DNA from 4 places in the Streptomyces sp. NPDC026515 genome. Region 1 is predicted to be linked to each of the others. Evidence: riboswitches for the same ligand, from Rfam matches in the RefSeq annotation. Region 1 holds a riboswitch; each other region holds the start of a gene.

Region 1 (2,193 bases):
CGCCGTAGTAGATCGACTCCTCCCGGACGTAGGCGCCGGGCTTGGGGGCGTGGATCATCATGCCGTTGCCGATGTAGACGCCGACATGGCTGACGTCGTCGTAGAAGAAGACCAAATCGCCGGGGAGGGCGTCGGCGAGGGGGACGGTGGTGCCGGCGTTCACCTGGTCGTACGTGGTGCGCGGCAGCGAGACGCCCGCGGCCTTCCAGGCGGCCTGGGAGAGGCCCGAGCAGTCGTAGGAGCCGGGGCCGGTGGCACCCCAGACGTACGGTTTGCCGATCTGCGCGCGGGCGAAGGCGATCGCCTTGGCGGCCTTCGTCCCGTAGGAGGAGTCGGAGGCGGAATCGGAGGCGGAGCCGGAGGACGAGGAGGAGCCGCCGGAGGAGGACGTCGACGAACCCCGCCGCGCGGCTTGCGCCTGCTGCCTCGCGAGCTCCGCCGCCTTGCGGGCCGCCTCGGCCTGCTGCTTCTTCTCGATCTCGGCCAGCCGCGCCTTCTCCTGGGCCGTCAGCTGCGACAGCAGCTCCCGCGCGGATGCCAGCTTCGTCTGGACGGTGCTCTTGGCGGTCCTGAGGTCGTCCTGGGTCTCGGTGAGCGTCTCCAGGCTCCTGGCGGCCTCCTGCCGCTTCGCCATGGTCGCGGACTGCTGGGTGGCGTAGTCGTCCACCGCGCCCTTCTGCCGCGAGGTCAGCCGGTTCATCAGCTGCGTCTGGTCGAAGTAGTCCTGCGGACTGTCCGCGAGCAGGAAGGTCGAGGTGTCGGGAGCGGCTGCCCCGGTCCGGTACTGGGCCGCGGCGAAGGAACCCAGCTCCTCACGCGCCTTGTTGAGCCGGTCCGTGCGTTCGGCCACGTCGTCGAGCAGGGTGTCGACCTGCTTGCGCTGCTTGCCGGTCCTCTCCTTGGCCGCGTTGTACTTCTCGGTCGCCGACTCCGCCTGCCGGTACAGGGCGTCGACCTTCTTCTCGACCTCCTCCAGGCTGGGCTTGCCGTCCTCGTGAGGTGCGGCGTTGGCCGTCTGGGAGAGCAGCGCCACGGAGGTGAGGGCGGCGGTGGCGAGGGCGGGGGTGCGTATGCCTGCTACGCGCGTTGCGGACGGACGCGACTTGCGGTGCGACGCCAACGGGGGCGACTCCTTCCATGCTCCGCCTACCGAGTTAGCTGTCGGGTTCGGGCGGGTGGTTCGGAAGGGTTGCCCTACGGTCCGTTCCCCGCGAGGGGGCGGGCCCGATTCACCCCGAGGTCGGTGTGGGTCCCCGGCTCCGGATGCGCGGCGGCACCCCGGACTCGGCGGAGGCCGTACGGCCCGGCGACGTTCGCCGGTGGGGGTCGTACGGCCTGCCCGGCACGCTAACCAACTCGTGTGCTCTGTGTGAAGGTTGATGTGCGATATGCCCGATACATTTTCGTGACCTTGGCGGTGCGGGCCGACGGGATCGGCTCATCGGTGCGGATATGGGGCGACTTGTCCGGGGCGGTGGGGTGGTCCGCGCCTCGACGGGAGGACGCGCGCCTGCTCACGGTGCGTGATCGCTGACCGTGAGGGGCTGGTTCTGGTGGGTGACGGGGGCGAGTTTCCGGGGCGGGGACCGGTTGTCGGTGGGGCGCCCTAGACTCGGAGAGCGATGAGCAGCCTCTTTGACGACAGCTTCCTGGCGAGCCTCCAGCCCCCGCACGGCCGCGAGGAGGAACCCCCGCCGCCCGAGGACGAGCACGTACCGGAACCGATTCCGGACGATCTGTTCGGCGGGCAGTTCGACGCGCCCCCGGACCGGGACGCCTACTACCGCGACGGCGCCGCCCGCCCGGCCCCGGACCCGGCCGCGCTCCTGGAAGGGCTGAACGAGAACCAGCGCGCCGCCGTCGTGCACGCCGGCTCCCCGCTGCTGATCGTGGCCGGCGCCGGTTCCGGCAAGACGCGCGTGCTCACCCATCGCATCGCGCACCTGCTCGGCGCGCGCCAGGTGCACCCGGGCCAGATCCTCGCGATCACCTTCACCAACAAGGCCGCGGGCGAGATGAAGGAGCGCGTCGAACACCTCGTCGGCCCGCGCGCGAACGCGATGTGGGTGATGACCTTCCACAGCGCCTGTGTGCGGATCCTGCGCAGGGAGAGCAAGAAGCTGGGCTTCACCTCCTCCTTCTCGATCTACGACGCCGCCGACTCCAAGCGTCTGATGGCCCTGGTCTGCCGTG
Region 2 (2,193 bases), on a different contig from region 1:
TGATTCACCTTGGCCTGTGACCTACGCGACCGTAATAAAGGGTTGACGAGCGGTGAGATAAGACACTTGTAAATACTCGGCCAAGCCCGGAATAAGGCTCTGAGCAGGGGCGTTGAAGCGTCGATCGCCCGAAGGCCGGACCCGGGGATCGAGGGTCCGGCCTTCGGGGTGCGTGTCGGATCAGCGGGGTCGACGGGTCAGCCGACGACCACGCCCTTCAGACGGAGGAAGCCGACCGGGTCGATGTCTGAGCCGTAGTAGGGGCTGGTCCGGATCTCGAAGTGCAGGTGCGGACCTGTGACGTTGCCGGTGGCGCCGGAGAGGCCGATCTGCTGGCCCGCGGTCACGGTCTGGCCGACCGAGACGGAGAGCGCGGAGAGGTGGCCGTACTGCGCGTAGTAGCCGTCGGCGAGCCTGATGACGACCTGGTTGCCGTAGGCACCGCCCCAGCCCGCCGTGACGACCGTGCCCTCGCCGACCGCCTTGACCGGGGTGCCGGTCGGGACCACGAAGTCGACGCCGGTGTGGTAACCGCTGGACCACATGCTGCCGGCCACGTGGTAACCGGTGCCGATGGTGCCGCCGCTCACCGGGAGGGTGAAACCGGAGACGGCCGTCGTGGAGGTGTCCGAGGATTCCGGGGAGGACGCCGCGTCCGAGGAGGGGGCGGAGGACCGCGAAGGAGACCGCGTCTCGGACCGGGAGTCCGGGCCGGAGGTGTCCGGGGCGGTGTGCCGGCCGCCGAGCGTGAGCTTGAGACCGGGGTGGATCAGCGAGGGGTTGTCGCCGACCGCCTGCCGGTTGTCGGCGTAGAGCCGGGGCCAGCCGCCGTCGACGTTGTGCTCGCGGGCGATCTTCGAGAGGTAGTCGCCGGACACCACCGTGTAGACGCGGTGCGCGGAATTCCCGGTGCCGGATTCCCGGACGGCGGAATCCCGGACGGCGGACTTCCGGACGGCCGTCTTCTCGACGGCCGTCTTCTCGACGGCCGGAAGCGACTGCGTGGCCTTTCCGGAAACGGTGTGCACGGTGGCCGCGTGGGCGCCGGTGGCTCCCATGAGCGGCAGGGCCAGCGCGGCGCCACCGGTTCCGGCCACGGCCATCGAGCGGGTGAGACGCTGGGACTTGGGGCGGCGGTGCTTACCCTTCGCGGGCATGACGCATTCCTCTCCGGCGCCTGCGAGGTGAGCTGTCGGGTTCGGGCTGGAGCTGCCCGGCCACGCGGGAAGACGTGGCTACACCCCTAGCCGTCCCGGGAACCGGAACAGGCGGTCATACCTGGTGGGTCCCCCGCTCCTGCCGGGCACGGGTGAGTGTGTGTGGGGAACTCCGGGCGGCGGCAGGATTCGGCGTTCCGTCCGGTTGCGTGGAACGTAAGCGAGTAGGACGCGTATAAACAAGCATCAAATTCCCTCTGTCCGGATTTCGCTTGATCCGTTACGGGAATTCCTGGTCACCCTCCGTTAATTCCGGCTTTTCACGCCTTTCCAATCCCCTTGGCACGCACGGGAATTACGTGGACATGACGCGCGACGGACGGTCACGAATATGACGCTCCTCACGCGCGTCACACCACGCCCTTTTATTCCAGAACCAGTTGGAATGAATGTTTCAATTCGGACAAAGACGTCATATGCGACGGAGACGGATAACTGCCGCATCCAGGTCGCCGCGCAGCTCCGTGCGCAGCCCGTGATGCAACAGGACGGCACCTCGGTGCACTTCGCCCGTTTCGCGGCATTCGTACGATGCTGTCGGGTCGAGCCCCCGCAGCCGCAGCGCCGGCATCGGCTCGCCGTAACTCTGCGCCTGGAGCCAGGCGAGGACCACGGTCTCGTCGCCGAGCGTGTACTGCACGGCGCTGAGCCCGCCGGCCGGCGGCCGCAGCCGGTACTGGTCCCCGCGCTGCACCAGGGGCCGGATGTCCTTGTAGAGCGCCACCCAACGGCCGGCTTCGGCCAGCTCCTCCTCGGTCCACCGGGAGAGGTCGCCCCCGACGCCGAGAGCCCCGGCCATGGAGCTCACGAAGCGGAAACGCAGGCTGCTGACCCGGCCGTTGAGCTGGTGGTTCGGGCTGTCGGTCACCCAGGCGGACATCACCCGGGCGGGGTGGATCTGGCTGAACCCGTGCTGGATGGCGAGCCGGTCCAGCGGGTCGGTGTTGTCGGAGGTCCACACCTCGTCGGTACGGCT
Region 3 (2,193 bases), on a different contig from region 1:
GCGAGACACCGTAGCGGCGGGCCAGGAGTTCCTCGGTGAGCCGGCTGCCGCGCTCGTAGACACCCGCGACGATGTCGTCCCGGATCGCCGTGCATACCGAGTGCGCCGGAATACGCATGTCCGACCTCCGCCTTAATCCCCGTGAAACGCCGCCGAGTGGCGTCCGTTCCGTGACTCTATTGCAATGAGCGGGAATTTCCGACGGCGGCCCTGAATCCATGCATATTTTTTGGACATCGGGTTCACGAAAACGACGAAAGCCCCGGCTCGGGAGCCGGGGCTTCGGCACACTCGCCGCGTGACGTCACACGGTCGTCGCCGCGTTCGGGTCAGACGTCGACACCGTGCTTGCGGAGGTAGGAGACCGGGTCGACGTCCGAGCCGTACTCCGGGGTCGTGCGGGCCTCGAAGTGGAGGTGCGGGCCGGTCACGTTGCCGGTCGCGCCGGAGAGGCCGATCCGCTCGCCCGGGGTGACCTTCTGCCCCACCGAGACTCCTATCGACGACAGGTGGCCGTACTGGGTGTACATGCCGTCGGCCATCTTGATGACGATCTGGTTGCCGTACGAGCCGCCCCAGCCGGTGGAGACGACCGTGCCGGTACCGACCGCGTGCACCACCGTGCCGGTGGCGGCGTGGAAGTCGATGCCGGTGTGGGCGCCGGAGGACCACAGGGAGCCGCCGGTCCGGTAGCCGGTGGAGACGTACGAGTCGGAGATCGGCGCGACGAAGGCGTTGAGACGCTTGCGCTCGGCCTCCCGCGCGGCACGCACCTCGGCCTCGCGCTCCTTCTTGGCCTTGGCTGCCGCCTTCTTGCGCGCGGCCTCCTCGGCCGCCTTGCGCTCGGCGGCCGCCGTCTGCGCGGCTGCCTGGGCGTCGATCTGCTCGGCGACCGAGTCGCTGACCGTGATCACCGGAGTGAGGCCGGTCTGCTCGACCGAGTTCTCCGCGGCGAGCGCCGGGGCTGCCGAGACGGTGCCGATGACACCTGTGGTGGTGAGGGCCGCGATACCGGCGGCCTGCGCGGTGGTGCGCTTCACCCGGCCGGGACGACGGTGCTTCCCGGAGGCGCACATGAACGCCATGTAGAGGCTGGTCCTTTCCTTCCCTCTCGCCTACCGGGTTAGCTGACGGGTTCGGAGCAGGAAGGTCTCCTACGGGCGCCCTCGCGGCTCGCGCGGGCGTCCGATTCACCCCAGGGACTGCATGGGTCCCCGGCTCCCCTGGCTCGCGCCGTACGGGGACTCGGCGATGACTGTCCGGTGCCGCGGGCGCGGCTCGGTGCCTGGCGGACAGTCCGGAAGAACCTATGAGGGCGTCCCCGCAATCCTCAAACGGATCGCGGTTTTTGTCGCGCATCCCACAGGGCAGACAGGCAACCTCCGCCTCAATTCGGACATTTCAGAGCCCTGGTGACCCGAGGGTCACCAGGGCTCCGGGCGCGCGCGTGCCGCTACTCCGCGGCGACGACCGTCACTTCGCCGATGCCGAGGGCCTCGACGGGCTCCTTGATCTGCGCCGCGTCGCCGACCAGGACCGTCACCAGGTGGTCGACCGGGAAGGCGCTCACGACCGCCGCGGTGGCCTCCACGGTGCCGGTGGCGGCCAGTTGCCGGTAGAGGGTGGCCTGGAAGTCGTCCGGCAGATGCTGCTCGACCTGGTCGGCCAGGGTGCCGGCGACGGCCGCCGCCGTCTCGTACTTGAGCGGCGCCACGCCGACCAGGTTCTGCACGGCGACGTCACGCTCGGCGTCCGTGAGGCCCCCGGAGGCGAGGGTGCGCAGCACCGTCCACAGGTCCTGGAGCGCCGGGCCGGTGTTCGGGGTGTCCACGGAGCCGCTGATGGCGAGCATCGAGGCGCCGCTGCCGTCGGGAGCGGAGCGCAGCACCTGCCCGAAGGCACGGACGCCGTAGGTGTAGCCCTTCTCCTCGCGCAGGACGCGGTCCAGGCGGGAGGTGAGGGTGCCGCCCAGGCAGTAGGTGCCGAGCACCTGGGCGGGCCAGACACGGTCGTGCCGGTCGGCGCCGACGCGGCCGATGAGCAGCTGCGTCTGGACGGCCCCGGGGCGGTCCACGATGACGACACGGCCGGTGTCGTCCGCGGTGACCGGGGGCACCGGCCGGGGCTGGGCGGCCGTGCCGCGCCAGGCGCCCAGGGTCTCGCCGAGCAGTTCGTCCAGGTCGATGCCGGTCA
Region 4 (2,193 bases), on a different contig from region 1:
CGGCACTCCTCGGGACGCGTCCCCCTCGGGACGAGGACCCGCGCGCCCGGGCCGCTCATGGCGCTCGCCGTGACCCCCACTCCCCGGACGGCCGCCAGGACAACGACGCGCGAGGGGGCGGAGGTTCCGCTCCCACGGAGGACACCCGCGCATGGACGATCGCTCTGCCGCCGCCGAGTCGTGACGCCTGCGCCCCGCCCTCGGCGTGACCGGAATCACGTACCGCCACACGGGAACTCCCGGCACCTCGGCATCCACCCGCCCAGGTCCGTCGGTCCGCTCACCTCGAAGCGAAATTCCGCTTAACAAGGCAATTCGGACAATCCATGAAATTGCTTGTGATGTGCACCACTCCATTCGCCCCAATCGAGGCAATCCATACAAATGGCGGAGCGGGGCTATTCCCTCGATACCCGGAAAGGCGGATTCAATCAATCCCCATTTGTTCGATTCGCCGTAATTGCCACTTCGTGAAGTGGGTCACGTGGCCCTGAGTGCCACCGAGGCGGTAAGGCGACCCTCTCTCTCCTTTCCTTGTCGGCGAGTTGAGGCTTGGCAACCGCAAAGGATCAAGTACCCCATACGACTCAGATCAAGGTCAATCGGCGTGTTGGGGGAATCAGGTACTTGTTCCGGACATGTGCTCTCGCATACGTTCCGGCTCACCGGGCGGACGCCAAATCCTGCCGCCGCCCGTCGCGACCATCAACGAGTCCATTCGCACGGCAGGAGCGGGGGAACCAGGTAAGTCGCCGGACCGGGCGACCGACGTCACCGACGGACGTCGTACCGGAACGGCTAGGGGTGAAGTCGCCTCGCCTCAGGGCGGTGCGACCGGGAACTCCCCGAGCCCGAACCCGACAGCTCACCCCGCAGGCGACGGAGAGGAACCACGACATGTCTGCTGCCCCTCAGCACCGCCGTCCCCGCCGTAACCGCGTCGTCCGCACGCTCGCCGTCGCCGGTACCGGCGCCGCCGTTCTCGCCCTCCCGCTCATCGGTGCGACCGCCGCCTCCGCCGCCACTTCCACCACCTCGACGGCGTCCACGACGCTCGCCGGGTACCCGAACAACCTCGACGGCTGGATCCGCGAGTCGCTCGCGATCATGGCCGAAAAGAACATTCCGGGCAGCTACAACGGCATCTACCGCAACGTGATGCGTGAGTCCTCCGGCAACCCGCGGGCCATCAACCTCTGGGACTCCAACGCGGCCGCCGGCATCCCCTCCAAGGGCCTGCTCCAGGTGATCGACCCGACGTTCAAGACCTACCACGTGGACGGCACGTCGTTCGACGTCTACGACCCGGTCGCGAACATCACCGCCGCCTGCAACTACGCCGCCGCGCGGTACGGCTCGATCGACAACGTGCACGGCGCGTACTGACCGGCGCCGTCAGGTGAAGAGCCTTTCGAGGACGACGGCGATGCCGTCGTCCTCGTTCGACAGGGTGATCTCGTCGGCCACCGCCTTGAGTTCGGCGTGGGCGTTGGCCATGGCCACCCCGTAGGACGCCCAGTCGAACATGGGGATGTCGTTGGGCATGTCCCCGAAGGCGATGGCCCGTTCGGGGCTCAGCCCCAGATGGTCGGCGGCCAGTGCCAGCCCGGTCGCCTTGGTCACCCCGCACGGCTGGAGCTCGACCGTTCCCGGCCCCGACATGGTGACCGTCGCGAGCGATCCCACCACCGCGCGCGCGGTGGCCGCCAGTTCATCGTCCGACAGGGTGTGGTGGCGCAGCAGCACCTTGCTGATGGGCGCGCACCACAGGTCGTCCCGCCGTCCCACGCGCAGCGCGGGCAGCGTGGGGTGGGGCATCAGATAGCCCGGCTCGATGAGCGTGAGCCCGTCCACGCCGTCCTGGTCGACCGCCGCGTACACCTGCCCGACCTCGGCCTCGATCTTGCCCAGGGCGGTCTCGGCCAGCTCCCGGTCCAGGGTGACCGACCACAGCAGCCGGTCCGCGCCGGCGTCGTAGAGCTGGGCGCCCTGGCCGCAGACCGCGAGTCCCGCGCAACCGAGGTCGTCCAGGAGGGGGCGCACTCTCGGCGCGGGGCGGCCGGTCACCACGAGATGCCGGGCGCCGACCCGGCCCGCCCGCGCGAGCGCGGCGAGCGACCGTTCCGAGAGGGTGTCGTCGGCACGCAGCAGTGTGCCGTCCAGGTCGGTGGCGATCAGTGAGTACGGGGTGGG

Evidence for each region. A riboswitch is a leader RNA that binds a small molecule or an ion and turns the genes downstream of it on or off. The one in region 1 is predicted to bind cyclic di-AMP.
Region 2: another riboswitch for cyclic di-AMP. It lies ahead of ACZ4O3_RS09895 (M23 family metallopeptidase); the one in region 1 lies ahead of ACZ4O3_RS30400 (C40 family peptidase).
Region 3: another riboswitch for cyclic di-AMP. It lies ahead of ACZ4O3_RS00605 (M23 family metallopeptidase); the one in region 1 lies ahead of ACZ4O3_RS30400 (C40 family peptidase).
Region 4: another riboswitch for cyclic di-AMP. It lies ahead of ACZ4O3_RS32700 (transglycosylase SLT domain-containing protein); the one in region 1 lies ahead of ACZ4O3_RS30400 (C40 family peptidase).

The regions. Positions count from the first base shown of each region.
Region 1 is NZ_JBVHQD010000016.1:155,485-157,677, reverse strand. Features, by position in the region: gene ACZ4O3_RS30400 (C40 family peptidase) at 1-1,120, opposite strand, end outside; cyclic di-AMP (ydaO/yuaA leader) riboswitch at 1,129-1,300, opposite strand; gene pcrA (DNA helicase PcrA) at 1,623-2,193, shown strand, end outside.
Region 2 is NZ_JBVHQD010000004.1:326,784-328,976, reverse strand. Features, by position in the region: gene ACZ4O3_RS09895 (M23 family metallopeptidase) at 198-1,157, opposite strand; cyclic di-AMP (ydaO/yuaA leader) riboswitch at 1,162-1,322, opposite strand; gene ACZ4O3_RS09890 (alpha-galactosidase) at 1,630-2,193, opposite strand, start outside.
Region 3 is NZ_JBVHQD010000001.1:143,115-145,307, reverse strand. Features, by position in the region: gene ACZ4O3_RS00610 (GntR family transcriptional regulator) at 1-118, opposite strand, end outside; gene ACZ4O3_RS00605 (M23 family metallopeptidase) at 330-1,085, opposite strand; cyclic di-AMP (ydaO/yuaA leader) riboswitch at 1,098-1,261, opposite strand; gene ACZ4O3_RS00600 (M16 family metallopeptidase) at 1,454-2,193, opposite strand, start outside.
Region 4 is NZ_JBVHQD010000018.1:177,580-179,772, reverse strand. Features, by position in the region: cyclic di-AMP (ydaO/yuaA leader) riboswitch at 697-892, shown strand; gene ACZ4O3_RS32700 (transglycosylase SLT domain-containing protein) at 898-1,386, shown strand; gene ACZ4O3_RS32695 (HAD family hydrolase) at 1,396-2,193, opposite strand, start outside.